DNA from 2 places in the Ligilactobacillus acidipiscis genome. Region 1 is predicted to be linked to the other one. Evidence: a T-box and tRNA genes for the amino acid it is inferred to sense, from the RefSeq annotation. Region 1 holds a T-box; the other holds one or more tRNA genes.
What was found. A T-box is a leader RNA that pairs with one kind of tRNA and senses whether it is charged. The one in region 1 lies ahead of leuS (leucine--tRNA ligase), so its partner is inferred to be a tRNA-Leu.
Positions count from the first base shown of each region.

Region 2: it has a tRNA-Leu gene. The T-box ahead of leuS (leucine--tRNA ligase) is inferred to sense a tRNA for this amino acid. The anticodon was not compared.

Region 1 covers NZ_LT630287.1:1,019,476-1,033,221, forward strand. The annotation lists gene metK (methionine adenosyltransferase) at 1-372, shown strand, start outside; gene BQ5903_RS04690 (LysM peptidoglycan-binding domain-containing protein) at 570-2,786, shown strand; T-box leader at 2,842-3,043, shown strand; gene leuS (leucine--tRNA ligase) at 3,114-5,528, shown strand; gene BQ5903_RS04700 (putative polysaccharide biosynthesis protein) at 5,756-7,417, shown strand; gene BQ5903_RS04705 (hypothetical protein) at 7,536-7,937, shown strand; gene BQ5903_RS04710 (type I restriction-modification system subunit M) at 8,125-10,707, shown strand; gene BQ5903_RS04715 (restriction endonuclease subunit S) at 10,707-11,996, shown strand; gene BQ5903_RS04720 (type I restriction endonuclease subunit R) at 12,043-13,746, shown strand, end outside.
Region 2 covers NZ_LT630287.1:1,865,541-1,883,593, reverse strand. The annotation lists gene BQ5903_RS08765 (adenylate kinase) at 1-120, shown strand, start outside; gene infA (translation initiation factor IF-1) at 565-783, shown strand; gene rpmJ (50S ribosomal protein L36) at 818-931, shown strand; gene rpsM (30S ribosomal protein S13) at 956-1,321, shown strand; gene rpsK (30S ribosomal protein S11) at 1,350-1,736, shown strand; gene BQ5903_RS08740 (DNA-directed RNA polymerase subunit alpha) at 1,822-2,766, shown strand; gene rplQ (50S ribosomal protein L17) at 2,803-3,186, shown strand; gene BQ5903_RS08730 (energy-coupling factor ABC transporter ATP-binding protein) at 3,493-4,332, shown strand; gene BQ5903_RS08725 (energy-coupling factor ABC transporter ATP-binding protein) at 4,308-5,183, shown strand; gene BQ5903_RS08720 (energy-coupling factor transporter transmembrane component T family protein) at 5,176-5,970, shown strand; gene truA (tRNA pseudouridine(38-40) synthase TruA) at 6,106-6,900, shown strand; gene rplM (50S ribosomal protein L13) at 7,087-7,530, shown strand; gene rpsI (30S ribosomal protein S9) at 7,544-7,936, shown strand; gene BQ5903_RS08700 (IS30 family transposase) at 8,359-9,387, shown strand; gene BQ5903_RS08695 (WecB/TagA/CpsF family glycosyltransferase) at 9,576-10,313, opposite strand; gene nadE (ammonia-dependent NAD(+) synthetase) at 10,782-11,609, shown strand; gene BQ5903_RS08685 (hypothetical protein) at 11,697-12,128, shown strand; gene recQ (DNA helicase RecQ) at 12,185-14,011, opposite strand; gene BQ5903_RS08675 (SprT family protein) at 14,064-14,549, shown strand; tRNA gene BQ5903_RS08670 (tRNA-Leu) at 14,619-14,703, shown strand; gene BQ5903_RS08665 (beta-ketoacyl-ACP synthase III) at 14,875-15,867, shown strand; gene BQ5903_RS08660 (LCP family glycopolymer transferase) at 15,927-17,126, opposite strand; gene BQ5903_RS08655 (AEC family transporter) at 17,386-18,053, shown strand, end outside.

The DNA.
Region 1 (13,746 bases):
TTTTCAGGTAAAGATGCTACGAAAGTTGATCGTTCTGCAAGTTATGCTGCACGTTACATTGCTAAAAATATTGTTGCTGCCGGGTTGGCGACCGAGATCGAAGTACAGTTGGCATATGCGATCGGTGTAGCTCAACCAGTGTCAGTCTCTGTTAATGCATTTGGCACGGCGAAAGTTAAGAATCAAGAATTAGTTGATGCGATCCGTGAAGTGTTTGACCTGCGTCCAGAAGGGATCATTCGAATGTTGGATCTTCGTCGTCCGATTTATAAGCAAACAGCTGCCTATGGTCATTTTGGACGGACTGATATTGAATTACCATGGGAACACACTGACAAAGTTGCAGAATTACAAGCAAAATTAGCTAAATAAGAGTTTTACAGTAAAACGTTAAACAGCCTGTTATCGGGCTGTTTTTTTTGAAACAATTTTAGTGCATTTTTAAGTACTTCAATGATATAATTAAAACTAACATAATTATTTTGTATAGGGGTTTTAATGCGTCTTACGCACTTTTTTAAAACACAAAGTTATATGGTTGCAAAATCTCGTTTTAGGGGGTTAAAGATTTGAAAAAGAGAAAAGAAAGAATTGAGCAGGAAAAAGCTCTTCAATTTACGGAAAATTTTAAATCAGTCAAGAAGGCTACTACATATATCGGGACAACTGTCATAATGGGGACAGCTGGTATTGGTTTGAGCCGCACTAAGGCACTGGCTGATTCAACTGTGCAAGTTGCAAACGGTCAAGCTAATAACAACAATAATGATTCAGCAGAAGCAGTGAACAACAATAATTCCGGGCAACCGGCTACTAACACCCAGGCGGCCAGTTCGTCTATTGCTAATAACAATACAAGTCAAACACAATCACAACAATCACAGTCTGTTGCCAGTCAAGCCAGCGCTGCTCAGCCGCAAAGCAACAGCAGCCAGCAGCAAGATCAGACTGTTGCTTCACAGGACACGGCTGCGGCTTCAGAAAACAGCAATAGCCTTTTACGCAGTTCTGTAACTGTCTACAGCAGCCCGCAAATGTTTATTGATAAAATCGCGCCGTCAGCAATGCAAGTTGCGCGTCAGCGTGGTTTATACGCCTCGATGATGATCGCGCAAGCTGCTTTAGAAAGCGGCTGGGGCAGCAGTACGCTGTCAACCAGTGCTTATAATCTATTTGGTGTTAAGTGGAATGGTTATGGTGCTTTTGTTCAAATGAATACAAATGAATATTATAGCGGGTCTAATCATACAGTTTCGGCTAAATTCCAGAAATATAATAGTTACACTGAAAGTTTGAATAATTATGCTAACTTGATTGTGGGGCATTTTCCTAATTCGACTGTTGGTAAGACCGCAAGTGTTGAGCAAGCTGCAGATAATTTAGCTCACGGTGTCTACGGCACATACGCCACTTCGCCGACTTACGCTGCTACTTTGAAGAATATCATCAATAATTATAATTTGAAAAAATATGATAGCCAGACCGGTTCGACTGGTAATACTTCAACGACGTTGCCTAACGCCAATTCGGGTCAAAATAATCAGCCAAGCAACACAAGCACGACTCCAACAGCTAACGGGCAATACTCCGTTAAATCAGGGGATACATTATACCATATTGCAACGACTCATGGGATGACGGTCGCTAGTTTAAAATCACTGAATAATTTGACGAGCAACAATATCTATGTCGGCCAAAAATTGAAACTGACTGGTTCAACTGCAAGCAATAATGGTTCTGCAAATTCACAGCCTTCAAAACCAACGAATTCGCAGCCTAATCAGCCAACTCAGTCAAAACCGGCAGATTCGAATTCGCAAACCTACAAGGTTCAAAAGAAGGATAGTTTGTGGTCGATCGCTCAGAAGTATCAAACGACGGTCGCTAATTTACGGGCTTGGAACAATCTTAAATCGGATATAATTTATGTTGACCAGACACTTAAGGTAAGTGCTTCTGGGGCGAATAAACAACCAGGTAAACAAACCAGTGGAACTTCACAAAAGCCAGCCGCTGACAATTCCAAGCAGCAACAGCAAGCAGACTATACCGTAAAGGCACATGACTCGTTGTGGTCGATCGCGCATTCGCATGGTTTGAGCGTGGCGCAGCTCAAATCCATCAATAAGTTAAGTTCTGATTTGATCTATGTCGGTCAAAAGCTGACTTTGAAATCACAGTCTAAACCAGGAACTTCGCAGACATCACAGCCTAATAAAGACCAAAAGCAGTCCGGTCAAAGCAACACAGCAGGTGCTTATACCGTTAAGTCGGGGGATTCTTTATGGGCAATCGCGCAAAAACATAATATGACGGTTTCTGCTTTAAAATCGTTAAACAAATTAACGAGTGATTTGATCAGTGTCGGTCAAAAACTGCAGGTCAAGGGCAGTCAAGTTCATACTGGGCAAAATAATAACCAGAGTTCTAAGACGACCACTGCCAACAAACAAACTAATGGAACTTATGTGGTCAAGAAAAATGATAGTTTGTGGTCGATCGCGAATGCACATAATACCACGATCGCAAAACTGCGTCAGTTGAATCATTTGACAGGCAGCGTCATTTATATTGGCCAAACCTTGAAAGTCCAGGGGCGCGCCTCGATCAATAAAACTACTTCAAAACCGGCTTCAGCTGCGCAAAAAAGTTCGTATGTTGTTCAGGCTCATGATTCTTTATGGAGGATTGCTACTAGAAATAAAATGACGGTCAACCAGCTGAAGTCATTGAACCACCTGGTTTCCGATACTATCTATGTCGGTCAGACTTTAAAATTAAAATAATTCAAATTGATTCAGCTATTGCATTCAAAAATGCGATTTGCTATAGTAATAGTTAATATTAACGTTGAGAAGGATCAGTAGGACTGAGCAGTGATACAGAGAGTATGCGGGCGGTGTGAGCATAACACTTATCAGTTTGAACTCACCTTTGAGTTTCTTGTTGAACAGAGTAAACAAGAACGGTATTTCCCGTTATGAAATTGAGTGTCGGCATTTTGCCGAAATTTAGGTGGTACCGCGAGTAATTCGTCCTATACATTTCCTCTTTTGGGGGAGTATGTATAGGATTTTTTTATTTTGACAAATAGGAAAGGAAGTCTTTGATCAATGGCTTACGATCATAAACAAATTGAAAAAAAATGGCAGAAATATTGGAAAGAACACCAGACCTTCAAAACAACTGAAGATCCTGCTAAGAAAAATTATTATGCACTGGATATGTTTCCTTATCCATCTGGACAAGGCTTGCACGTTGGACATCCAGAAGGTTATACGGCAACGGATATCATTGCACGCATGAAACGGATGCAAGGTTACAATGTTTTGCATCCAATGGGTTGGGATGCCTTTGGGTTGCCTGCAGAACAGTATGCTTTGAATACTGGTCATTCCCCACGTGAATTTACTCGAACTAATGTGGATAATTTCCGCCGTCAGATCAAGTCGCTTGGTCTTTCATATGATTGGAACCGTGAGATCAATACCACAGACCCTAGTTATTACAAATGGACGCAATGGATCTTTGAACAATTGTATAAAAAAGGTTTGGCCTATGAAGCTGAAGTTCCCGTTAACTGGAGTCCAGATCTCGGGACAGTCGTCGCTAATGAAGAAGTGATCGATGGCAAGACGGAACGCGGCGGTTTTCCTGTTATTCATAAACCAATGCGCCAGTGGGTCTTAAAGATCACGGCCTATGCCGACCGTTTGATCGATGATCTTGATGACTTGGATTGGCCTGAAGCAATTAAGGAACAACAGCGTAATTGGATCGGTCGTTCAGTTGGTGCGTCAATTCGCTTTAAAGTGGCAGATCATGATGATGAGATCGAAGTTTTCACCACTCGCCCAGATACGATTTTTGGTGCCAGCTGTATGATTTTGGCACCAGAGCATGAGCTGGTCAAAAAGTTAACGACCCCTGAACAAAAAGAAGCAGTTGAAAAATATGTGGCCGAAGTTTCACATAAATCCGACTTGGAACGGACTGATCTGGCTAAGAACAAGACGGGTGTCTTTACTGGGAGTTATGTGATCAATCCGGCGAACGGCGAGAAAGTCCAAATTTGGATCGCCGATTATGTTTTGGCTTCATACGGAACTGGTGCGATCATGGTCGTTCCGGCTCATGATGAACGTGACTATGAGTTTGCGCAGAAGTTTGACCTGCCGATCACACCAGTCATCGAAGGAGGCAACGTTACACAGGAAGCTTATGTGGGCGATGGCAAACACATTAATTCCGGTTTCTTGAATGGCCTCGGCAAGCAAGAAGCGATCGACAAGATGATCGCTTGGCTCACTGAAAAGAAAATCGGTGAAAAGAAAGTCAACTATCGTTTGCGTGATTGGTTGTTTTCACGGCAAAGATATTGGGGTGAACCGATTCCTGTGATCCACTGGGAAGACGGCGAAACGACCTTAGTGCCGGAAGATCAATTGCCGCTCTTGTTGCCAAAGGCGAAAGACATTAAGCCGTCAGGTACTGGTGAAAGCCCACTGGCTAACCTGGATGATTGGGTCAATGTTGTCGATGAAAACGGACGTAAAGGCAAGCGTGAAACTAATACTATGCCACAATGGGCAGGAAGTTCATGGTACTTCTTACGTTACGTTGACCCTACTAACAAGGATGCTTTGGCAGACTATGAAAAATTAAAGCAATGGATGCCGGTCGATTTGTATGTCGGCGGTGCTGAACATGCTGTCTTGCATTTGCTTTATGCTCGTTTCTGGCACAAGTTCTTGTATGACTTGGGAGTCGTGCCAACTAAGGAACCATTCCAGAAGTTGGTCAACCAAGGAATGATCTTGGGTAATAACCACGAAAAGATGTCCAAGTCTAAGGGGAACGTGGTTAATCCAGATGACATCGTAGAACAATATGGTGCCGATACTTTGCGCTTATATGAAATGTTCATGGGGCCTCTTGATGCTTCGATCGCTTGGAGTGAAGACGGTTTGAATGGGGCACATAAGTTTATCAAACGTGTGTGGAACCTGCTGATCGATGACGAAGGCGAGTTGCGTGACCGTGTAACAACGATCAACGATCATAAGTTAGATAAAGTTTATAATCAAACGGTCAAGAAAGTCACAGAAGACTTCGCAGAATTGCATTTCAATACGGCGATCTCAAGTTTTATGGTCTTTGTTAATGATTGTTACAAGCAGGATTCTTTGCCTTTGGAATACATGGAAGGCTTTGTCAAGATGTTGGCTCCATTGACACCGCATATCGCTGAAGAACTATGGTCCAGATTAGGTCATGTCGGCACGATCACCTATGCTCAGTGGCCAAGCTACGATGAAACTCAGTTAGTTGATAACTCAGTCCAGATCGTCGTTCAGGTCAACGGTAAAGTTCGGCAGCATTTGGATATCGAGCGTGATACTTCCAGAGATAAGATGCAAGAAATTGCCTTAGCTGATGAAAAGGTCAAAGAAGAATTGGCTGATAAGGAGATCAAGAAAGTGATCGCTGTGCCTAACAAGTTAGTCAATATTGTAGTTGGCAAGTAATTATGTGAACAAAGTAAGATGATTGAATGGAAGTACTCTTTGGGTACTTCTATTTTTTTAGGCGATTTTCTTTATTATTTCATAATGTTTTTCAAGAAACATTGCTAATCAACGGCAACTTCTATAGAATAGTTGTGAATGTAAATTTAATGTTATTGATGAAGAACGGTGGCATTGTCGTGTGCAGGTGATGTCAAATTAACTGGAAAGAAAGCAGGTTTATTTTGATGAGTGAACGTGAGGTCCAGTCAAGTGAAGAACAGCTCAAGCCAGCTGGATCTGAACCTACTGCTAAAGAAAAGATGTTGAAAGGGTCCGCTTGGATGACAGCGGGCAGTATTTTTTCACGAATTTTAGGAGCAATTTATATTATTCCGTGGTACGGCTGGTTTGGTAGTGACAAGTTACAGGCTAATGCCTTGTACACTAAAGGATATACTGTTTACAGCTTGTTTATCATGATCGCTACGGCGGGAATCCCTTCGGCGGTAGCAAAGCAAGTTTCGCATTACAATTCATTAAATGAATACCAAGTTGGACGACGATTATTTAAAAAAACGATGCTGTTGATGTTGGGATTAGGGATCTTTTCAGCAGGGTTGTTGTGGTTTATTTCACCGTGGATCTCGCAAGGCGATCCACGCATGGTGCCAATTTATCGTTCGTTATCATTGGCCTTGATTTTGATCCCAGTTATGAGCTTGGCCCGAGGCTTCTTTCAAGGTTATCAGGATATGGCTCCTTCGGCGATCTCACAACTAGTTGAGCAAGTCGTACGGATCGTTTATATGTTAGTCGCTACATACTTGATCATGAAAGTCTTTAACGGTCATTATGAACTAGGTGTTGTTCATTCAACACTCGGAGCCTTTTTCGGGGCGATCGGCGGAATCATCTTGTTAGTCTTTTATTATTTAAAAAAGCGGACTTGGTTTGATAATTTAGCAGACAGTAGTGCTAATGTGCTTTCGGTTTCAGATGGTGAACTGATCAAAGAAGTTATCTATCAGTCGATCCCATTTATTTTTGTCAGCATTTCGATGACCTTATATAACTTGTTTGATCAGTATACTTTCCAACCGATCATGCAAAAGGTCACTAATTTTACCTTGGATAGTATCAACGCACAGTACGCGCTGTTTGCAGGGAATGCCAACAAATTAGTGATGATCATCGTTTCACTGGCGATCGCGATGGCTTCCACGGCGATCCCGCTTTTGTCGGAGTTTGTCACGAAGGGTGATCAAGAAGGTACACGAGACCAGATCACTGATACATTGGAATTATTTTTCTTTATCATGCTGCCTGCCTCCTTAGGAATGGCAGCCGTGGCACGTCCACTGTATGTTTTGTTTTATTCATATGAGCATTTGGGTATTTATATCATGAGCGTTTCGGCGTATACTGCCTTAGCACTGGGCTTATTTTCACTGATGGCCTCAGTCTTGCAGGGGGTCTATCGTAATAAGATCGCGATCAAATATACAGTCGTTGGTTTGGTGATCAAGCTGATCTTGCAAGTCCCATTGACAGTTTGGCTGCATGGTTATGGTCCTGTCATAGCTACAGGGATCGGTACAGCCTGTTCTGGGATCTTGATGGTCCGCTATGTTTATTACGAATTCGGCTTAGATCTCGATCGTTTGTTAAAGAGATTCAACCAAGTGACAGTCTTTTCTTTGATCATGTTTGCGGTTGTTTTAGCGATCGTCTTTGGTTTGGGCCTTGTCTTGAATAAATACAGCCGGTTCATGGCGGTCTTGGTATTACTCTTGGCAGTTGGCGGCGGGGCTTATGTTTATGCCTGGCTAACATTAAAAACCAGAGTGGCCGACAAGATTCTTGGATCTAGGGCTGGATCACTTAGAAGATTGCTGCACGTTAAATAAGATATAGATAATGAAGCGAGTTCTCTTTTAAACGGAGCTCGTTTTTTTGATACAATGAAGTAAATTCTTTAATGTTTTTAGAAGTTAGCCATGAGTTAAATTTATGAGGAGGAGCCAAATGGAACTTTATACATATCAGGACTTCGAGAAAAAGAAAAGTGGTTTAAAGTTTGAAGAGGCAGACCAAATTTATAGTGAATTAGTTGGTTTGATTGAAATTGCTGGCCCAAAGGTAGAAAATTATTGGTCAGATTTTTTGCAGTCTTCGGTGATTTATGCAGCAATGCGTGGAAAATGGCTGTTATTGTCAAATGAACAACGAGCTGAAATGGATGATCAACGAACAAGCCAGCATGATAACGTCATTCATACGCTAAACATAGTCAAACGTTATTTGGATGAGCATGACTTAGAAAGTAGCTGGTATGAAGAATTGACGTTTAACCCTGTGCAAGCGCGTAAAAGGATCGGTGACTTCGCTTGTTATGTGTCATATGTTTATGGAGTCAATGCTAGATGAGAATATATGCATTCAGTTAAGTATTTAAATGAACGATAACAATTGTTGTTCTTGATTGAAGAGGCATCTCTGGCAAGATAATACCAGAAGATGCTTTTTTAGCTGATATCAAAATGCTAAAATAAAAATAGATGTATATTTTTATTTACATGAGAAATAATAGCTTGATACATGGAGGAAATACATAATGATTACTACTTCAGAAGAAATTAAACGTCGTCTATGGGACGGTGCTAATGATCTACGTGGTTCGATGGATGCTAGTCGCTATAAAGATTACATGTTAGGTCTGATGTTTTACAAATTCTTGAGTGATCAGACATTGGCAACATTTCGGTCGACAGCAGGAGTTTCCAAAAGTGCAAATAATGTTCAGGAATACGAAGAGGCCTATCAACAACTAGGAGATACTTTGTCTGGTATGATTCAAAAAGTTTTAGGTTATTATGTTTTACCAGAACATTTATATCAAACATGGGTCAAAGATATTAGAAATGGTGACTTTGAATTACAAAAGGTCATGGATAGCTTGAACTCTTTTGAGCGTAATATCGAGATCAAAGGCGATGCCGATGATTTTAAGGGGCTCTTTTCAACTTCCATCATTGATTTGACAGATTCAGCGTTAGGAAATGATTTAAATAAACGTAGTAAAAACATCAAAGACTTGATTTTGCTTTTTGCAGATCTGGATATGGTTGATTTGCAAAATGGAGATGTTTTGGGCGATGCTTACGAGTATTTGATCGGTCAATTTGCTTCTAGTGCTGGTAAAAAGGCAGGAGAATTTTATACTCCTCGTCAAGTCAGTGAAGTTTTAGCACAGATCGTGGTTAAATCGTCAAACATTTCGTCAGTTTATGATCCCACAGTTGGTTCAGGTTCATTACTCTTAACAGTGGGTAAGCATTTAAATAAGAGTGCGCAACGTGACTTGCATTATTATGGCCAAGAATTCATTACGGAAACATATAATTTAACGCGGATGAACCTTCTGTTGCATGGTGTTCGACCAGAAAATATGGATATTAAAAATGGGAATACATTAGCTGAGGATTGGCCTGAAGATCCAGAAAGGCCAGAGGAAGGTGTGCAATTTGATGCAGTCGTAATGAATCCACCTTACTCTGATTCTAAGTGGAATAAGCATGAAGATAAGCCGCTTAAAGTTAGTGATCCGCGTTTTGCTGATTTTGGGGTTTTACCTCCAGATTCTAAAGGCGATTTTGCTTATTTGATGCATGGTTTATACCATTTAGGACAAAAAGGGACAATGGCGATCGTGTTGCCTCATGGTGTCTTATTCCGTGGCGGAACAGAGGGTCAGATCCGTAAGCGTTTGTTAGAGAAAAATTATGTTGACGCGGTTATTGGACTGCCTAGCAATATGTTTACAAATACCGGTATCCCAGTTTGTGTTATGATTTTAAAGAAAAATCGAGAGTTGTCTGATCCAGTATTGTTGGTCGACTCATCGGAACATTTTGTGAAGATCGGTAAACAAAATGTTTTACGAGAAAAAGATATTGCACAAATCGTTGATACTTATGTTGATAAAATTGAAGTCGCTGGTTACAGTCATTTAGCAGACCGAAAAGAAATTATTGAAAATGAATATAACTTAAATATCCCGCGTTATGTAGAAGCTATGGATAGTGAAATTCCTCAAGATGTTGACGGTCACTTGTTAGGTGGAATACCAATGAAAAATATTGCTGACTTGAAAGTTTTGAACTCAATCGTTAAAGATGTATTAGATAATGCTTTAACTCCATTACGTGAAGGCTATGTTGAATTGAATGAGTCAGTAGATGATTTGACAAAAGAAGTTTTAGCTGATGAGAGGGTTAAAAACAAGTCTGCTGAAGTTGAGGGTAAAGTTACCGAATATCTACAGAAATTTTGGGGAAAATTAATTAGTGTCGACAGTGAAACAGAGCTAGAAGACCTACGTGACGAAATGTTGGCAGAGATTAAACAAATATTGTCAAAGTTTGATTACCTAGATGCTTATGCTGGTTATCAAATTATTGCCGAAATTTGGAAAAATACCTTGTTCAATGATACAGAACTAATTGCCGGGATGGGCTTTTATACTGCTGGACGCACACGTGAGCCCAATATGGTCACTAAAGGTACGGGGCAAAAGAAACATGAAGAGCAAGACGGTTGGATCGGTGCAATCGTGCCAAATGATTTGATCGCTAAGAATTTATATTCTGAACTAGTTCAAAAAATCGCTGATAGTAAAGAGCAGTTAACCGCAACAGAAAGTGAACTTAGCGAGTTAGTTGAGGCGGCTAAAGTTGAAGATAGTGACGAAAATAGTATTCTATATGATTCCATAAAGAAAAACAAAGATGATGAACCACAAGATTTTTTCGACAATAAAAAAATCAAAGCTGAACTTAAAGAAGCAAAAAAAGGGTCAGACGAATATCAATTGTTGCACAAAGTTTCGACCTTAATGAATCAGAAATCAAAGCTAAATACAGAAATAAAAAATCAAGAAAAAGAGCTTCAAGGTGCTGTTTATGAACGAATCGAAAACTTGACTAATGAAGAAGTAAATAGTCTGGTTTATGAAAAGTGGTTCGGTGGTATTGAAACTAAAATAGTTAATCTAGTTCAAGCTCCTTTGAAAAATGAATTACAAACTTTAGAAACGTTAAATACTCGTTATTCAACTACCTTATCTGACCTTGAAAAGGAAACTGAGCAAGTTGAAAGTGAATTTGAAAGTCTTTTAAGTGAATTGGTGGTGAAATAATGGCCGATAAGCAGAAAAATGTGCCTTATAGACGTTTTAAGGAGTTCGAAAATGCAGACGCTTGGGAACAGCGAAAGTTTGATGAATGTTTTAATTTTCCTGTGTCTACAAATTCATTATCTAGAGCATTGTTAAATTATGATGAAGGCGATATTAAAAGCGTTCACTATGGAGATATATTGATTAAATATCCAGCCATTCTAAATATTAAAAATGATAAAATTCCATATATCACAGGTGGTAAATTAGAAAAATATAAATCTAGTTTGCTCGAGAACGGCGATTTGATTTTTGCTGATGCAGCTGAAGATGAAACTGTTGGAAAAGCTGTTGAAGTCAATGGTTTAACTGAAAAAAATCTCGTAGCAGGATTACATACAATAGTTGCAAGATCAAAAGATAAAAAAGCTGAATTTTTTCTAGGATATTATATCAATTCAAATACCTATCATAGACAACTTTTGAGACTGATTCAGGGTTCAAAAGTATCATCAATTAGTAAAGGAAACTTACAAAAAACATTAGTATCTTTTCCAAAAGATTTTGAAGAACAACAAAAAATCGGTTCATTCTTCAAAAAGATAGATGAGACTATCGCTCTTCATCAGCGTAAGTATGATAAGTTAAAAAAATTAAAATCTGCTTATTTAACGGAAATGTTTCCTGCGGAAGGAGAGCGTAAGCCGAAACGAAGATTTTCTGGATTTACTGATGATTGGGAAGAGCGTAAGTTGGGTGAAGTTGGCAAGGCTAAGTCTGGAATTGGATTTCCAGATGCTCAACAAGGAGGTAAGCAAGGGACTCCATTTTATAAAGTATCAGACATGAACAACCCAGGTAATGAGGTTGTTATGATGAATGCCAACAATTACGCAAGTGACTCTCAACTTAAAGAAAATAAGTGGAATCCCATTAACCCCCAAAATAGTGGTGTTGTATTTGCAAAAGTAGGGGCAGCCATATTCCTCGATAGAAAGCGAATTGTCGATACTTCTTTTTTAATTGATAATAACATGATGAGTTATTTGTTTGACTCTTCTTGGAATCGTTATTTCGGTAAGACATTATTCGAAAAGTTAAGATTATCTAGATTTGCTCAAGTCGGAGCATTACCAAGTTTCAATGGTTCCGATGTTGAAGATATCAAGGTGATGATACCCGAGGAATCTGAACAGAAAGTGATTGGCGATATGTTTGAGAAGTTAGATGACACTATCGCTCTTCATCAGCAACAGTTAGAAAAGCTGCAAAATTTGAAACAAGCATACTTGAATGAGATGTTCGTTTAAATTTAGCGTAAGTATATTCGAAAATTTAAAAAAGGGGGACAGTGAAGTGAGTGAAGTTGTTAAAGATGCTTCTGAAAGGACATTTCAACAAAACTTTGTTGAGGCCTTAGCTGAATATAAGTGGGATGCCATGGAAGAATTAAATGGTAATACACATGAAGTTACAGTCGCTGATTTAATAAAAAATTGGCGAGTGCAATTGAACCGTATCAATGCTGATCAGTTGGAAGGTGTGCCGCTAACAGACGAAGAATTCGATCAAGTATTAGCTAAAGTTAGTCAGATCAGTAATAGCTACGAAGCTGCTAAACTTCTGTCGATCGAAGAATCTACTGGAAAAATTGATGGAATATATCGGGACGACAATTTAAATGTTACTCGAAGGCAAATTACACTAACAATTTTTAAAAAGGCAGAAGTACGTGGGGGCGACTCTTCTTATCAAATTGCGCGTGAAGTTAGAACGCCTAATAATAATCGCTTTGACATTGTTTTGTTGATCAATGGTTTGCCATTGATCAACATTGAACAGAAACGAACCGATAAAAATTTAGATGAGGCCTTTGGTCAGTTTAAACGATACTATCGAGATGGCGAATATAGCAATAATTTTATGGCTTTTTCGCAAATGATGGTGGTCACTTCCGAAATTGAAACACGTTATTTTGCGACTCCAAAATCGGTTGATGATTTTAATCCCAGCTTTGTTTTTCACTGGGCGGATGAAAATAATCGACCAATTAATAATTGGAAAACAATTACTAAAACATTATTAAAAATTCCAATGGCACACCAAATGGTTGGCGATTATTTGGTGATCGATGAAGCTAATGATCAAGAAAATCAAAAGCATATGCTAATGCGACCTTATCAAGTGTATGCTTTACAAGCAATTGAGGCAGCTGCATTCGGACGAGATGATAAAGGTGTCGGGCCTCACGGGGGCTTCATCTGGCATACTACTGGCTCAGGTAAAACCATCACTAGTTTTAAAACTGCTTTATTTCTCTCAACTCGTGGAGGTTTTGATAAAGTAGTTTTCTTGGTTGATAGACGGGAACTTGATAGTAATACTTCTGATAGTTTTAAAGCATATTCTGCTTATGAATCAGTTGATGTTGATGATACTAATTCAACATATCAACTTAAAAAACAGTTACGGTCACTAAAGACTGGAATTGTTGTTACGACGACCTTTAAATTGAATTCATTAGTAAAAGAGCTTAATGAAAATCATGATCAGAGTTTAGCTGAAAAAAAGATGGTCTTTATTATTGACGAAGCTCATCGCACAACTATGGGACAAATGATGGGTGACATCAAGTATTATTTCAGAAAATATGGTTTATTCTATGGTTTCACAGGCACGCCATTGTTTGAAGAAAATAATGTGAAGGGTAAAGTTAATAAAAAAAGCGAAGTTATTAATACGACAACAAAGCTCTTTGGCCCTGAATTACATCGCTATACGATCGAAGAGGCCATCAAAGATGGCAATGTTTTAGGTTTTCATGTGGATTATATTAATACTGGTGAATTTACAAGCTATGAAGATTTACGTGAACAAATAATTGAGCGACAGAAAATAGAACATCCAGACTTATCTGATCGCGAATTAGAACGTTCAGTTCAGATTTTATCTGATTTACAGGTTGAACAACAAGCGGCTGAGGATGGTGTTTTGGTCTATCAAGATGAGACGCATATTCCACGGGTAGTTACAGAAATGCTAGATAACTGGGAAAATCAG
Region 2 (18,053 bases), 850 kb from region 1:
ATGAATACTCCGCTTTTGGACTTCTATGAAGAAAAGGGACTTTTGCATAATGTTAAAGGTAATCAGGAGATCTCAGCAGTCTATGCGGATATTGAGAACATTTTAGATGCATTAAAGTAAGTAGTTGATAAAGAGAAGTTTTGTTGGAAGAGACCATCATGGCAAGCAAAATAGCTAGGCACGATCTTTGAGTTTGGGAGTTTGACTATAATAACAGAGCAAAGCATGGCGGGTTGAATGGGAGCATTAACGGGCTTTTGTCCTATAATGCGTTTTTCAGCATTGGAGGGCGAAAGTTGGTTAAGCGCAACCTTCTGCCATGTGGAGCTCGACTAAATAACAAGTCAGCAACTTTTTCAAACTATTTGCCGCTCTTGCTAATTTGTCCTTGCATGTCAAGGACTGCTATGCTATGATAACTTAGGTTTATCTTTTCAATAGGTTAAGTTCGCCCAAAATTAGGGTAAGAAACGAAACCTGACGGAAAAAAGGTGGGACTCCAACAAAGCTTCTCACGTTTTTAAGTGTAAAGTTTTAAAACCAATTTAAGGAGGTACTTTTAGCGTGGCGAAAGATGATGTGATTGAAATTGAGGGTACGATCAAGGAAACCTTGCCGAATGCGATGTTCAAAGTTGAACTCGAAAATGGGCATGAGATTCTAGCTCATGTATCAGGTAAGATCCGGATGCATTATATTCGTATTTTGCCGGGTGATAAGGTGACGGTTGAAATGTCTCCATACGACTTAAGTAAGGGTCGCATCACCTATCGTTACAGATAGATTGTACTTCAATCTTATGTAGGAGGTATAATTCATGAAAGTAAGACCATCAGTTAAGCCAATGTGTGAACATTGCAAAGTAATCAAACGCAAAGGTCGCGTTATGATTATTTGCTCAAATCCGAAGCACAAACAAAGACAAGGATAATAATAAATAGGAGGTGTAATTGTAATGGCTCGTATAGCAGGTGTCGATTTACCACGTGACAAACGTATCGTGATCGGCTTAACTTATATCTACGGAATCGGTAAAACAACTGCTCAAAAGATTTTGAGCGAAGCAGGTGTTTCTGAAGACGTTCGTGTACGCGATCTCGCTTCTGATCAAGAAGATAAGATCCGTGCTGTTGTTGATAACTATAAGGTTGAAGGTGATCTTCGTCGTGAAGTCGCTTTGAACATCAAACGTTTGTCAGAAATTGGTTCTTACCGTGGCATGCGTCATCGTCGTAATTTGCCCGTTCGTGGACAACACACGAAGAACAATGCACGTACACGCAAAGGCCCAGCAATTTCAATTGCCGGCAAGAAGAAATAATCTAATAAAAAAGGAGGTCAGCTAATTAATGGCAGTCAATAAATCTCGTAAGCGTCGTGTCAAGAAGAATATAGAAAGCGGCGTTGCACATATTCATTCTACTTTCAATAATACACTTGTTATGATCACAGATGTCCATGGTAACGCTGTTGCTTGGTCTTCAGCTGGCTCATTGGGCTTTAAAGGCTCACGTAAGTCCACACCATTCGCAGCTCAGATGGCATCTGAAGCAGCTGCAAAAGGTGCAATGGATTATGGTATGAAGACAGTCGGTGTTACTGTTAAGGGACCAGGTTCTGGTCGTGAAGCTGCAATTCGTGCACTTCAAACAACAGGTCTTGAAGTAACTTCTATCAAAGATGTTACTCCAGTACCTCATAATGGATGCCGTCCTCCAAAGCGCCGTCGTGTTTAATTTGGACATGCATTCATTTTGAAGGAAATCTTCATGATGTTGTCTCCAGATTGCACGTTACGTTTTGAAAGGGGTAAAGGTAAGAATGATCGAATTTGAAAAACCAAAAATTCAAAAAGTTGAAGAAAGTGAAAACTATGGTAAATTTGTTGTTGAACCGTTAGAACGCGGTTATGGGACAACCCTAGGCAACTCTTTACGTCGGATTCTTCTTTCTTCATTGCCAGGTGCTGCTATCACCGATGTTCAAATTGATGGCGTTTTGCATGAATTCTCATCAATTGATGGTGTTTTGGAAGACGTAACCACAATCATTTTGAATCTGAAAAAAGTTGCATTGAAGTTAAATTCCGAAGACGTTCAAACATTGGAAATTGATGTTACCGGCCCAATGGAAGTAACTGCAGGCGACATTCAAGGAAGCAGTGAAGTTGAAGTACTCAACCCTGACTTGTATATTTGTACAGTCGCTGATGGTGCTTCGTTCCATGCGCGGATGACTGCTAACAAGGGTCGTGGCTATGTTTCAGCTAATGAAAATAAAGCTAAAACTGAAGATATGCCTATCGGTGTATTGGCAATCGACTCGATTTATACCCCAATCGAACGTGTCAACTACCAAGTAGAAAAAACACGTGTTGGTCAAAAGAGTGATTTTGACAAATTGACGCTTGATGTCTGGACTAATGGATCAATTACTCCGAGTGAAGCAATCAGTCTGTCAGCTAAGATCTTGACAGAACATTTGACTTTATTTGTTGATTTGACTGACGAGGCTAAGAATGCCGAGATCATGGTCGAAAAAGAAGAGACTCATAAAGAAAAAATGCTCGAAATGACGATTGAGGAACTCGATTTGTCTGTTCGTTCATATAACTGCTTGAAGCGTGCCGGTATCAATACCGTGCAAGAATTGACTAATAAGTCAGAAGCAGACATGATGAAGGTCCGTAATTTGGGTCGGAAATCATTGGAAGAAGTTAAGGCAAAATTGGCCGATTTGGATTTGTCATTGCGTCATGATGACTAGTAATATCAACTAACTAACAAGGGAGGGAATCTGTTCATGGCATACCGTAAATTAGGGCGTGACAGTGCTCATCGTAAAGCAATGTTGCGCAACCTGACAACTGACGTGATCGTTAATGGTAAAGTTGTTACAACTGAACCACGCGCTAAAGAAGCACGTAAGTTTGTTGAAAAAATGATTACTTTGGGTAAGAAGGGTGACTTAGCTGCTCGTCGTCGTGCTGCCGCATTCATGATGGATGTTGTTGCTGATGTTAAAGAAGACGAAGATAAAGTTGTTATCCAAACTGCTTTACAAAAATTATTTGATGAGGTAGCTCCACGTTATGCAGAGCGTAACGGTGGTTACACTCGGATCTTAAAAATGGATCAACGTCGCGGAGATGCAGCCCAAATGGTTGTTTTGGAATTAGTTGATTAATTTTTACATGCATCTAAAAATAAATTAACAAGTGTCACTTTTATGGCAATAGATAGGCGTTACGATGATGGGTCAAACCGAGTCTAGTCTTAAGTAGCAGTTCTCTGTGAAAGTTTTGTCGTAAAAAGTGATTTTTTGTTTGGTATAATTTTTGAATTTTTTAAAACGGCTTACGAATATTTCGTGAGTCGTTTTTACATATCGAGAAATCAACGTGCTGGAGCGGGTCTTGTTAATTTGTATTTTTTCATTTATGGCATTATGGTATGATTAAAGCTATAGACTAATTTTGAAAGGGCAGGTAAAATGAACGGAATAATTGACATTAAAGATCTATGTTTTCGTTATTCACAGGAAAATGAGAAATTAGATCTTTCCCATATCGACCTGCATGTCAATGAAGGTGAATGGCTGGCGATCATTGGCCATAATGGTAGTGGAAAGAGTACCTTGGCCAAGGCAATCGATGGTTTGATCGAACCAGAAGCTGGCGAAGTATTCATAGGTGGGGAAAAATTAACAGACAAAAGCTTATGGAATATTCGAAAAAAAATCGGCATGGTCTTTCAAAATCCGGACAATCAATTTGTTGGTGCTGATGTTGAAGGAGATGTGGCCTTTGGGCTCGAAAACCAAGGAATAGAGCGTGAAGAAATGCATGCGCGTGTCAAAAAGGCTTTGGAAGTTGTTGATATGCAGAATTTTGCCAAGCACGAACCAGTTCGTTTGTCGGGCGGGCAAAAGCAACGCGTCGCGATCGCGGGAGTATTAGCTCTTCGACCTAAAATTGTCATTTTTGATGAATCGACCAGTATGTTGGACCCTGAAGGACGACTGCAGATCATCTCGTTGATCCGACAAATGAATCAAATCGAAGGATTTACGGTGATCTCTATTACACATGATATTGATGAGGCGTCGCTAGCTGACCGAGTGATCGTGATCGATGACGGTCAGATCATTGATGACAGTTTGCCGGAAAAGCTTTTTCAAAAGGGTGAACAATTGATCGATATTGGTTTGGATGTTCCCTATCCGCAACGCTTAAAACTTGAACTAAAAAAACGTGGTATTCAAATACCGGCAGAATACATGGATGAAGAAAGCATGGTGAATTGGTTATGTCGATCCATATTGAAAAACTAAATTACGTTTACCAAAGTGGGACACCATTTTCTCACCGTGCTTTGACAGATGTTTCACTGGATATTGCTGATGGGAGTTATACTGCTATTATTGGTCACACTGGGAGCGGTAAATCGACTTTACTGCAACATTTAAATGGTTTGCTCAAACCAACTGCCGGGACATTGACGGTGGCAGGCAACAAAATCACACCCGAAACAAAAAATAAGGAATTAAACGAGCTTAGACGTCACGTGGGCTTTGTTTTTCAGTTCCCTGAAGCACAGTTGTTTGAAGAAACAGTTTTAAAAGACATTGCCTTTGCGCCAAAAAACTTTGGTAAAAGTGATGAAGAAGCCGAAGACCTCGCTGCCAAAATGGCTGAATTGGTCGGCTTACCAGCAAGTGTCTTGCAAAATTCACCATTTGAGTTATCAGGTGGTCAGATGCGTCGTGTCGCGATCGCAGGAGTATTAGCTATGGAACCACAGATCTTGGTTTTAGATGAACCTACAGCCGGATTGGATCCTAAAGGCCGCTTGGAAATGATGGAAATGTTTGAACGATTACACCAGCAACAAAACCTCACAATTATTTTAGTAACTCATCAGATGAATGATGTGGCTAATTATGCTGATCACGTGCTTGTGATGGAAGAAGGCCGCTTGATCGCAGATAGTACACCACAAGAAGTGTTCAGTGATCCTAAGTGGTTGAAAGGGCATCATTTGGGTTTGCCGCAAACAACGGCTTTTGCGGCTAAATTAGCAGACAAGGGTGTCCCATTTAAAAATTTACCTTTGACCGAGGAGCAATTGGCTGCACAGCTGGCCGAGCTTTTGGCAGGCAAGGGAGATGAACAACATGGATAAAATGCTGTTAGGTCGTTATATCAATGGCGACTCTTTGATCCACCGGATGGACCCGCGAGGGAAGTTGTTTCTTAGTTTTTACTTTATCGTGATCGTCTTTTTGTGTAATAATTGGGAAACTTATGTCCTAATGACTGCGATGGTCATGTTGTTCGTTAAACTTTCAGATATTTCGCTTGGCTTTTTCATTAAGGGTGTCAGACCATTGATCTGGCTGATCTTATTTACAGTCTTACTGCAGATTTTCTTTTCCAGTGGTGGACACGTTTATTGGCACTGGGGTCCTTTTACAGTTACCGACAGCGGGATGATCAATGGTGTCTTTGTCTTTTGCCGTTTTGTGTTGATTATTTTTATGTCGACACTGCTGACTTTAACTACGACACCGATCGAAATCTCGGATGGGCTAGAATTGCTTTTAAAACCGTTGACGAAGATCAAAGTGCCGGTTTATGAGATCGCGCTGATGTTGTCGATCGCCTTGCGTTTTGTCCCAACTTTAATGGATGAGACTACGAAAATCATGAACGCACAACGAGCACGTGGTGTTAATTTTGGTGAAGGTAATTTGATCAAGCAGATCAAGTCGGTGATCCCATTACTGATCCCTTTATTTGTAAGTTCGTTCAACCGGGCTGAAGATTTAGCGACAGCGATGGAAGCACGCGGGTATCATGGAGGCGAAGGAAGAACCAAGTATCGCAAGCAGGAATGGAAAAGAAATGATACGATCGCAGTTATTTTATTTGTCGTGCTAACGATAGCTTTAGTCGTGCTTAGAAAATAACTGGGGAAAGAAATTCGCCGGAAAGCCGAGCTAGATCTGGTTTTCTGGCAACCACAACCAAAATAAAAGTGTATTCTTTAAGAGAGCAAAATGCTTACTCAGAAATAATTAAATGTATTAGAAAAGGAACAAATAATGACGAGTCGTTACAAAATAACAATAGCATATGATGGAACAAGATTTGCTGGTTTTCAAAGTCAGCCTAAGCAACGGACAGTGCAATCTGTCTTAGAACAAGCCTTAAACAAAATGAGCAAGTTTGATGAATATATCACGATTTTTGGCTCAGGACGAACCGATTCGGGTGTTCATGCCTTAGGGCAGGTTGCTCATTTTGACTTCCCCCATGATATGCCGGCCGACGCCATGTTACGGGGACTTAACAGTATGTTGCCATTAGATATTGAAATTGTTGACTGCCAGATCGTGCCACAGACTTTTCATGCGCGTTATGAAGCTCACGCGAAGAGGTATATGTATCGGGTTTCGCGTTCCTGGTTCATTGACCCTTTCAAACGTTTTTACACTGGACACTATAAGTATCCCTTGGACATCGAACGGATCAAGCAGGCGATGGGAGATGTTGTTGGAACTCACGATTTCAGTAGTTTCGTTGCCTCAGGCAGTCAAACAAAATCTCATGTTCGCACGATCTATGAGGCAACTGTTCGTGAAGACCAAGCAAACAATGAAGTGATCTTTGAATTTTGCGGTAATGGTTTTTTGTATAATCAAGTCCGTATTATGGTCGCCACGTTATTGGAGATCGGTAATAAGCGACGACCGGTCCATGATTTCTTACGTTTGTATGAGGTCAAGGATCGTAATCAGGCCAGAGAAACTGCGCCGGCCAGCGGTTTATACTTAAAAGAAGTTTACTATGGACAACAAGCGCAACAACTTGAAAAAAAAGGACACTTGCAAAACTGAGTTGAGAATTTCAGAAATCAACAAGAGGTCAGCTGAATTTAGGACGAAAAAAGTTATCTTTTTATCGGTTTTTATTTGACTAGTCGTCAAAAAAATCGTACTATAGTACATGGTATTGTTTGCCCCACAGTAGGCCCCGTTAACTTATTGTATGTCAAACAAGCATCATAAATGGAGGAAATAAACGTGCGTACAACATATTTAGCAAAATCAGGCGAAGTAGATCGTAAATGGTATGTCGTTGACGCTACAGATGTCCCTTTGGGTCGTTTGTCAAGCGCAGTAGCATCTATCTTACGCGGTAAAAATAAGCCAACTTATACACCAAACGTTGACACAGGCGACTTTGTGATCATTATCAATGCTGACAAGGTTGCTTTGACAGGTAAGAAAGCTTCAAGAAAGATCTATTATCATCACACATTACATCCAGGTGGTTTGAAGGAACGGACTGCTGGGGATTACCGTGAAAAGGATCCAGAGAAGTTGCTTGCACTCTCTATTGGAGGCATGCTTCCAAAGGGTACTCTTGGCCGTCAACAACTTAAGAAGTTACATGTATATCGCGGTGCAGATCACAAGCATGCAGCACAAAATCCAGAAGTTTTGGATATCAATACTTTAATCTAGGAGGAATTCGAAATTGGCTCAAGTACAATATAGTGGCACAGGCCGTCGTAAAAACTCCGTTGCTCGTGTTCGTTTGGTACCCGGTACTGGTAAGATCACGATGAACGGCAAATCAGTTGAAGAATATATTCCATTTGAAAACTTGATCGAAGTTATCAAGCAACCATTTGGTGTTACAGAAACAGCAGACCAATATGACGTTTTAGTAAACGTTAATGGTGGTGGCTATGCAGGCCAAGCCGGAGCAACTCGTCATGGTATTGCTCGTGCTTTGTTGCAAGTTGACCCAGAATTTCGTGGTGTTTTGAAGCGCGCTGGTCTTTTGACTCGTGACTCCCGTATGAAGGAACGTCGCAAGCCAGGTTTGAAGAAGGCTCGTAAGGCTCCACAATTCTCAAAACGTTAATTTATTATCGTTTATTCCAAAAACACTTTCCATTACGGAGAGTGTTTTTTGTTTACAGTGCTTTTGAAAAAATGGGAAGACTGCTAAGAAAATAATTGGTGTTTATTCACAATGAAAGTGGAGAATTGCAACAGTTTTAAGTATCAGAAATCAGTCAGGTTTCAAAGCGTAAAGTATTGAAAAATGAGAACGTGGCCTAATTTCGATAAAGTAAGTGCCAGAAGTTCTGCAAAATAAGAGGCACAAATGCCAGTTGAAACTTGAGCGGCCATAACTTACTAAATTTGCCGTAAAAAAATTGTCCCCGATTTAAAATTGAAGTGCAACACTTGATAACTAGACCAATTAGACTAGCTTAAAAGGCCATGAAGGCCTATTCTTATTATTAACGACAAAATCAACAGATAAGGATAGGTGTCTTCATGACCCAAACTAAGAATATCATGCCTAAGCATTACCAACAACTCCAATCTTTTGAACGCGGTCAAATTGAGTCCCTGACTCGATTAGGATTTGGCGTTCGTCAGATCGCCAGCCGGCTTCACCGGAGTCCCAGCACCATTTCTCGCGAATTAAAACGCGGGTTAACCACCCAGATTGATTCCCAGAAACATCGGTCATATCAGGGCTACTTTGCCGAGCGCGGGGCGGCTTACTATCGAGAACAGCGGGCCAAGTGTCACCCCAAAGGTTTACTGCAGCGGGCTGCCGTGTTCTTCAAGTCCCTGCCGAAAGCTTTAAAAGCTAAGCCACGAGTTTTCAGTGTCGATACGTATGTCCACTATTTCAAAGCTCATTACCCGGGCTTTCCCTGCCCATCAACGGCTACGGTCTATCGGTATATCGAGGCTGGCAAGCTCCCGGAGCTTCACAACTATGATTTACCCATGAAGCTACGTCGCCGCGTTAAACGCCCGAATCACCGACATGCCCGCCTGAATAAAAAACGGCTTGGACAGTCCATTGAAGACCGGCCCGCAGTGGTTCGGAAACGTCAGGAGTTGGGCCATTGGGAAGGCGACTTAGTGAAAGCCAAACGGGTTGAGTCCGAACCAGCTTTAATGACGTTAACCGAGCGAGTTAGCCGGATGGAAATTATCGTTAAATTGCCTGATTACCGGGCAGAGACTTGCCGGCAAGCCCTCCAAGATACGATTGATGATTACGGTGCAGAAAACTTTCGGACGATCACGTTTGACAACGGCTCGGAATTCGCTAGTTTAAATCAGGTTCAAGGAACGGAAATCTACTTTGCCCATCCATATTCTCCCTGGGAACGGGGCACTAATGAGAATGTGAATGGTCAATTAAGAGAGTTCTTCCCAAAGGGGCATTCCTTTAAAAACCTCTCATTAGTGGATCTGCAGTTGGTTCAAGACACGCTGAATCACCGTCCCCGCCGCTGTTTAAGCTATAGTTGTCCAGCGGATGTTATGCCACAACTGGTTTAACTTTCTAGACCAATTATAAGAATAGGCCATTAGTGTTGCACTTAACTTGACAATTGAGGGTAAAAAAATTGTGGCCCACCAGAGGTGAAATACAAGACCCCCGGTAGACCACAATTTTCAATTTTTACTTGAAACTTAACTTTGCCTTAGTACTTCTAAGTAACATTTTAATTAAAATCATTTCTGGCTTAGCTTTTGTGTGTTAGTTTTTGCAGGTAGACCAAGCCTAAATATTTGGGAAGTGCCATCATTCGCCCTATGCGGCTTGGTTCTTTCAGAAAACGATAGAGCCATTCAACATGGTGATCTTGCCATTTTTGGGGTGCTCTTTGGGCAAAACCCGCTAAGACGTCGAAACTACCGCCTACACCCATCCAGATGGCATCTGCAACATGACGGTATTTAGCAATGAAATATTCTTGCTTGGGAAAACCCAACGCTGCGAAGACAAAGTCGGGATGAGCACTTCTGATTTTTTCTGCCACTGCATCTTCGTCTTCAAAGTAGCCGTCTTGCCAACCACAGATCTTGATCCCAGGGAATTTTACTTCAACTTTAGTGACGGCAGCTTTGACCACTTCCGGTTTTGCTCCCAACAAGAAGACGCGTTTGTGATGTTGGCTCGCCCATTTCAATAAAGCTAGCATACTATCAAAGCCAGTGATCCTTTCTGGAAGAGGGGTCCCGAGGATTTGAGCGCCCTTAATGATCCCGATTCCATCGGCGGTGGTGTAGTCCGCCCCAGCAACTATTTGGGCGTATTTATGATTTGCCCTAGCCGTTAAAACTATTTCTGGATTGGCCGTTACGATAAAGCGGTTTTGCTGGTCAAGGCTGTCTTGATAGACTTGATTTAGAAACTGTTGGACAGTTGCTTGAATAAAGTTAACTCCGAGTACGGAGACTTCCGTAAACTTTTGGCTCATTTTGACCCTGCCTTTATTTCTTATAAGTTGCTACCATTATACCAAATGTATGCTTGAATAGACCAGCAAGTCCAAATCTTATTAAAAATGCTATAATTATTGCTGTTGTTTAGCGAAATGTGTGTACGAATAGCCAGTCATGTTCCACAATAAGATTTAAAAGAGTCTGGTGCAAAATTTTTGAAAAAAATGGTGATATTCGTGTAAAAATCGCTTAAAAAGTGTAAAATAACACCTGTGGTAGAAAATATGACATCAATTTTTGATCAGCTTTAACTGCTGTCAATTTGGCAGGAAAAGTGCAAAATTTGCTCGGCTAATTACGGGGGGGAATCAACCTATACCACTTTGAACAAAGTCAATGACATTAAAGGCTACCATGTAATGTTCAATAAAGAAAGTAAAAATTGTTAGTAAACCTGGTTTAAAAACCAACGTTTATTTTTAACCATACGAGGAGGAATATGGATGCGTCCGTTGCAAAAACAAATTATTTCCGAACTACGAGTAGTTCCTGAGATCGACCCCAAACAAGAGATCAGGCGTTCAGTCGACTTCTTGAAAAATTATCTCAGAAAATATTCATTTCTTAAGTCTTTAGTTTTAGGGATCTCTGGTGGGCAGGATTCAACTTTGGCCGGTGTTTTGTGTGAACAAGCCGTTAGTGAATTGCGCCAAGAAACAAGAGACCAGGACTATCAATTTATTGCCGTCCGTTTGCCATACGGCTCACAAGCTGATGAACAGGATGCCTTGGATGCGATCGAATTTATGCAGGCCGATCAGATGGTCCGAGTCGACATCAAGGATAGTGCCGATGCCATGATGGCCGCTGTTGAAGCTAATGATCTCACTGTCAGTGATTTCAATAAGGGCAACATTAAGGCCCGGGCCCGTATGATTGCTCAATACGCTGTCGCTGGTGCTAAGGCTGGTGCTGTCGTTGGGACTGATCACGCCGCTGAAGCGGTAACTGGCTTTTATACTAAATTTGGCGATGGTGGTGCCGATATTACACCTCTTTGGCGTCTAGACAAGAGACAAGGCAAGGCTTTACTGACTTATTTAGGTGCTCCTAAGCATTTGTATGAAAAAGTTCCGACAGCCGACCTGGAAGAAGATCGACCTGCTTTACCGGATGAAGTGGCTTTAGGCGTCACTTATCAACAGATCGATGACTATCTGGAAGGTAAAGAGATTGCAGATAGTGCCGCTGAAAAAATTGAAAATTGGTATTTGAAAACACAACACAAACGTCATTTACCGATCAACGTCTATGATGATTTTTGGAAATAAAGCAAAGAAGAAGGGGATGACCCTTCTTTTTTGTGTGGGCAATAAAATGGTATACTTGTTGTAATTGGAACTAGAGGAGGAACGATTTTGAAGAAAAAAGCTGATCTGGGGCACTACTTACAAACGATCACAGACATTTTACAAGCGACTGAAGATATGGGTGGAAATCTAAATTCATACTTTGACTTGGCAAATGGAGTCGCGACTGACAAGAAAGAATTAAGTGCAGACCAGTACGCACAGATCCAGGAAAGCTTTAGCCAGGGAATCGAAGTCTATCAGCAAAACATGGCTAAGCTTGAGAAAATCAGCGCACCAGTTGCAATCATCGGGCCGCATAAGCAGTTAGTGAAAGCGTACCGTGATTTTGTTGCTGGGTGTGAGAAAATGCATGCCAGCATTGATTATTCGGGGCAAAAGATTGATGGCCCAGCCTTTAAGGAGTCAGAACAGGAACAATCTGATGCCATGGATCACGTTAATGCCCATATTGGCCGGATCATGCAACGAGTCGGTTAAGATAGGGTGGATAAAAAAGCATTTCCCCGCAGCAGACGAGAAAATGCTTTTTTTATTTAAGCTAGGTCGGAAGGTTCTTTGTCACGATAACTGTCGAGTACGGTCAGGAATTGTTGTCCGTATTTGGCTAATTTTTGTTGGCCGACACCCTTGATCTCTAACATTTGCTCAAGTTCATCCGGCAATTGACTGCACATTTCATGCAAAGTCTGATCAGAGAAAATAACGTAGGGCGGGACTCCTTGTTTTTCGGCCAGTTCATAGCGTAAAGCTCGCAAACGTTCAAATAATTCAGAATCCTCGGGGTTAGCACTATTTTTTTGAATAATAGCTACTTTGCGAGTCACCATACCTTGTCCCCGCAAGATATCCGCCCCTAATTGTGTGACATGTAAGGTCGGATACTGCGGGTCCGGCATCGTCAAGTAACCGCTGGCCGTTAAGTAATCGATCAATTCTTCGATCTGATTGGCCTTGGTGTCGTGCATAATACCGTAGGTCGGCAGCTCGGTCAAGTTCAGTTCTAACACTCGCTTGGCTTTTGAGCCGGCTAAGACCTGGGCAACCAGTTTCCGACCGTAACGTTGGTGCATCCGCATTACACATGACAAGATCTTTTGAGTTGTGACGGTAATGTCAGTTTCTTGGCGGTCATCGGTACAGTTGGAACAGGTACCGCAATCTTCCATGTCTTGACCAAAATAATTTACGATGAATTTTTGTAAGCAAGTCTGTGTGTTGACGTAATTTACCATACTTTGAATGTTATGGTAAATGACTTCTTTATGTTTTTCATCGGCATCAGAGTTTTCTGCAAATAAACGTTGAATCTGCATGTCTTGCGCAGCATACAGCAAGATCGCCTCTGCATTTGAACCATCGCGTCCAGCCCGGCCGGCTTCTTGGTAGTATGCTTCTAAACTACCTGGCGCTTGAGCATGGATAATATAGCGGACGTTACTTTTATCGATCCCCATGCCAAATGCGTTTGTTGCTACAATGACTGATAAGCGGTCGAATAAAAAATCTTCCTGATTCTTTTTCTTAACATCTTCAGGTAAACCAGCGTGATAGACTGCGGCCTTGATCCCCGCTTTTTGCAGCATAGCACCGATCTGTTCTGCTTTTTTGCGGGTCGCTGCGTAGATGATCCCCGCTGAATTTCGATTAGCTTTGACGTATTTTAAAATAAAATTGTTTTTGTTTTGCCCCTTGACTACTTTAAAAGCTAAATTAGGACGGGCAAAACCGGTTTTGACTTCGTTTTCTGGTGGAATATCTAGACGTGCCATGATATCTTGTGCGACCGCAGTCGTTGCTGTGGCAGTCAAAGCGATGATCGTTGGCTGAGATTGGATCTGTGGTAGAATAGAGCTTAGAGCTAAATAACTTTTACGAAAATCATGTCCCCATTGTGAAATACAATGAGCCTCATCGATGGCTGCTAAAGCAACATGTAAGTGTTGGAGCCGTTCCATGAACCCCGGCTGCTCCAGACGTTCTGGTGCAATGTATAAAAGCTTTAGCTCACCATTAGCTGCTGCTGCTAAGATTTGGCGTGTTTCTCCCCAGCTTTGCGAACTGTTGATGAATCCGGCGTGGATCCCGCTATCCCTTAAGGAATCGACTTGATCTTTCATCAAGGAGATCAGCGGTGAAACTACCAGAGTCAAGCCAGGCAGCAATAAAGCCGGCACCTGGTAGCACAGCGACTTTCCACCCCCGGTCGGCATGATTGCTAAGGTGTTTTGCCCGGCCAAGATTTGGTCAATGATCTGTTTTTGGCCAGGGCGAAATTCAGTATAACCGTAGTATTTTTCTAATATATCTTGTGGAGTCAAAGAAAAGCTCCTTTCTAAAAACTTCATCTTAAATTTTAGCATTTTATGGAAGAGATTTTTAGACTTGAATTTAAATTAGTGTAGGAAGTGTCCAATGACAAACGATGACTTGCAAAATTTAGTTGAAAAACTCTCTAACGATTTCTTTGGGCGCCCGTTTTTGCATCGTGCTTTTTTCAACAAACGTTTGCGTACGACCGGCGGCAGATATCAGCTGGCGACCCATGATATTGAGATCAATCCAAAAATGTTGACAGAACATGGCAAACAAACTTTGGTCGGCGTGATCAAACATGAGTTATGTCACTATCACTTGCATTTAGTGCATGCAGGATACCGTCATTGCGATAATGATTTCAAACGTTTGTTACAAGAAGTCGGCGGCTCACGCTATGCACCACGAGCGAAGCAAGCTGTCCGGCAAAAACGAAAGTATTTGTACCAGTGTGTTTCATGTGGGCAAACATATCCACGGGTCCGGCGAGTCAATACCGATCGTTATGTGTGTTCTCGCTGCCACGGACATTTGCAGCTGGTTGCAAATGGCGCTTGGATCGGCGATAAAGAGGTACTGCGTTAGTGTAATGGCTAGTACAATAAAAAACTATTGCAGAATTAATCAACCTTTGATATAATAATATTTGTTGTCGCGGGTATGGCGGAATTGGCAGACGCGTCAGACTAAGGATCTGGTGAGCATTGCGCTCGTGATGGTTCGAATCCATTTACCCGCATCAAAATAGGCCGTGGGAAACTGAAAAGTTTCCTGCGGTTTTTTCGTAAGGCAAGTGTTTTAAGCCTTGTCTTATGAAAAAATAGGGGGAGCAGTGTTTTTTTTGTGCTGTTTTTAAAAACAAAAAACTTTTTGCAGCTGTTAGCTGGCAAATGAATCTGGGGTGCAGAATATGACATACGTAACAGCTAGGGCTTGGGCCGAATATTTTCCGCCACGAGTTGTAGATAACGATGAATTGAGCTCTTTAATGGAAACGTCTGATAAGTGGATCCAGACACATACCGGGATCAAAACTCGCCACATCGCAATTGATGAGAATACTTCTGAGATGGCAACTAAGGTCGGCGAGAAGTTGCTGGCACAGTCTAAACTTCGTGCTGCTCAAATAGATATGATCATTGTCTCAACGATCTCTCCTGATGCTTTAACACCGTCAACAGCCGCCTTGGTCCAAGCTAATCTGGGAGCGACCACAGCATTTGCATATGATATTTCGGCAGCCTGTGCGGGTTTTGTGTTTGCATTAAGCACTGCGGAAAAATTTATTCGCAGCGGTGCCTATCATAATGTGATGGTGATCAGTGCGGAAAACAACTCGAAGATGCAAGACTTTAAGGACCGGACTTCAGCAGTTTTTTTTGCCGATGGGGCAGCTGGGATGATCATCAGTTCTACGCCGGAAAAAGAAAAAGAGATCTTTGTTGCTGAAAAACTTTGTACCGCTGGCAATGCTGACGTTATTCACAGCGGAAGGATCGCACCGTTAAAGGAGATCTCTGCTGCTAATTATCCTAAGGTAGATGCTTTTTACCAGGATGGACACGCTGTTTTTAATTTTGTAACTGAAACCGTCACGAAACACATTGCTGATTTTTTACAGAAACAAAAAATCTCACCGCAGCAACTTGATTTAGTGGTACCTCATCAAGCTAACTTACGTTTGATCGAAAAGATTGCGGCTTATCTGGACTTGCCAACGGATCGCTTTGGCGTGAATATTACCGACCATGGAAATACTTCTTCAGTCGGTATCCCATCAGTTTTAACTGAAGAGTTAAATGATAGGGATCAAGTGGGCCTAGTTTTGTTGAGCGGTTTTGGGGCAGGTTTGGCCTATGGTAGCTTATTACTAAATTTCTCCGGTTGTGACCTGAATCAATAATGGCAATAAAATATCCTGACACTGTTCATTTCAATGTCAGGATATTTTTTATCTGTATTTTAATAGCCGTAAGTGCCAGTGTCTTGAGATTGGCTGTAGGTTGATCGTTGTCCAGAATAATCTTGACCACCGCCATATATTTGGGCTTGTCCATTTTGGCTTTGATCAGTCGTAGACCCTGTGGTGCCTTGTCCCTGACCCCTTGAGCCATCACTTTCGACCGGGTTACTGAAAGTTTCGGTAGTTGGTTGCAAGTTGAGCTGTTCACGGATCCGGTCAGAAGTCTTCTTCTTTTCTGACGATGAGGCAATTTGATAAGAAGCACCGCCAAGCATTGCATCATTTCCACGTAATGTGTAGGAGTCAACTTTTTTACCAGCACTCTTATAGTTGCTTTCAATCGTCATCATATCGTCATAACTTAGGTCGGTTTTCATGTTTGTTTGGATCGACTTGAGCAAGTCTTGGAACTGAGTGATAGATGAGACGCTGATTGCTTGATTAATGATCTCTTCTATAACTTGCCGTTGACGTTTTTGCCGACCATAATCACCTTCTGGATCATCGTAACGCATTCGTGAGTACGCGAGAGCCTGTTTACCATTCAATGTAACTTTTTTACCCTTAGTAACATCAGCATCGCTGTATTTGAAAGTCAAAGTTGGGGTGACGGTGACACCGCCTAATGTGTCAACGATCTTACGCAAACTGCCCATGTTTACCAGTAGGTAGAAATCGATCGGGACGTCCAATGTATTTTGTACGGTTTTGATCGCAGTCGAAACACCGCCGATGGTGTAAGCCGAATTGATCTTATCGTAGGAATTATCCGAGCCGGCGATCCTAACTTCAGTATCCCGCGGGATACTTGTTAAAGTGACATGCTTTTTTTCCGGATTGACTGTTGCGATAATGATCGTATCTGTGCGGCCTTTATCTGAACGACCCAGATCACCGGTATCCGTTCCCAAAATCAATAAGGAAAAAGGCTTTTTATTTTTGATCACGTCAGAAACATTGCGCATTTTTTTGACATTTGATTCTGTATAAGTATCGTTGAGGGTATTTTTAGCGGAATGTAACATGTGATAACCATATGCAGTTCCGCCATAAATTACTGCCAGTCCAACGACTAAAAGAATAGCACAGATCCTTTTGCGCCAGGTATGCTTTTTTTTGAACTGGTGTGAACTCCCGTTATCTTGCCGACGCAGGGGTGTTTCATAATAGTCCTCTTCGTTGTTATTTTTATTAGCCATATATGACTCCTTTATGTGTTCTCAAACATAATTGAATTATACACTTTAAGCCTTTTTTTTGAAATAAGCTGAAGAGCTTTTTAGGAAAATTAAACAATTAGCAAAAAAATTCATGAATTTAATGAGTGGTTGCTGAGAGAGTATGAAAAGTGTGGTGAGCATATAAAATATTTTGCTTCGCTTTTCATGAAAATAAAAAACGAGTATACTCACAAGTAAGATAGGTTTTGTAATACAGAGTTAGAGAGAAGAGTTTATTTTGAGTGTGTTTTTACAAAGTATTTCGGGTGTCATTATTATTTTGGTCTTGATCATCGTCGGATATGTTCTGGCAGCTAGAGGATGGTTTCCCGGTTCAACTGACAAGCTGATTGCTGAGCTAGTTACGCAGATCGGCTTACCATGTTATATGATTGATACGATCACTAGTCGGTTCACAGCACATCAGCTGATAGGGATCATTCCTGACTTGGTGTTTCCGATCATTTCGATGTTGATCTTGATGGTCGTGGCACTTCTTTTTGCCCGGATATTTAAGGTTTCCGGCAGTCATCGCGGCTTATTTTCATCAATGTTCTTCAATTCAAATACAGTTTTTGTTGGTTTGCCAATTAACCAAGCCTTGTTTGGCAGCAAGAGTATTCCCTTTGTTTTGATCTATTATATGGCAAATACCACGATTTTTTGGACGATCGGGACATATTTTATTCAAAGAGATGGGATGCAAGATGCTAAGTTTAACCTAAAGACTACGGTCAGAAAAGTTTTTTCACCGCCATTGCTAGGTTTTATCGTTGGGGTACTGCTTGTTTTGCTAAAAATCAAATTACCGTTATTTGTGATCAAGGACTTAAGCTATCTAGGTAATTTGACGACCCCTTTGTCCATGATCTTTATTGGGATCTGTGTGTATAATGCCGGCCTAAA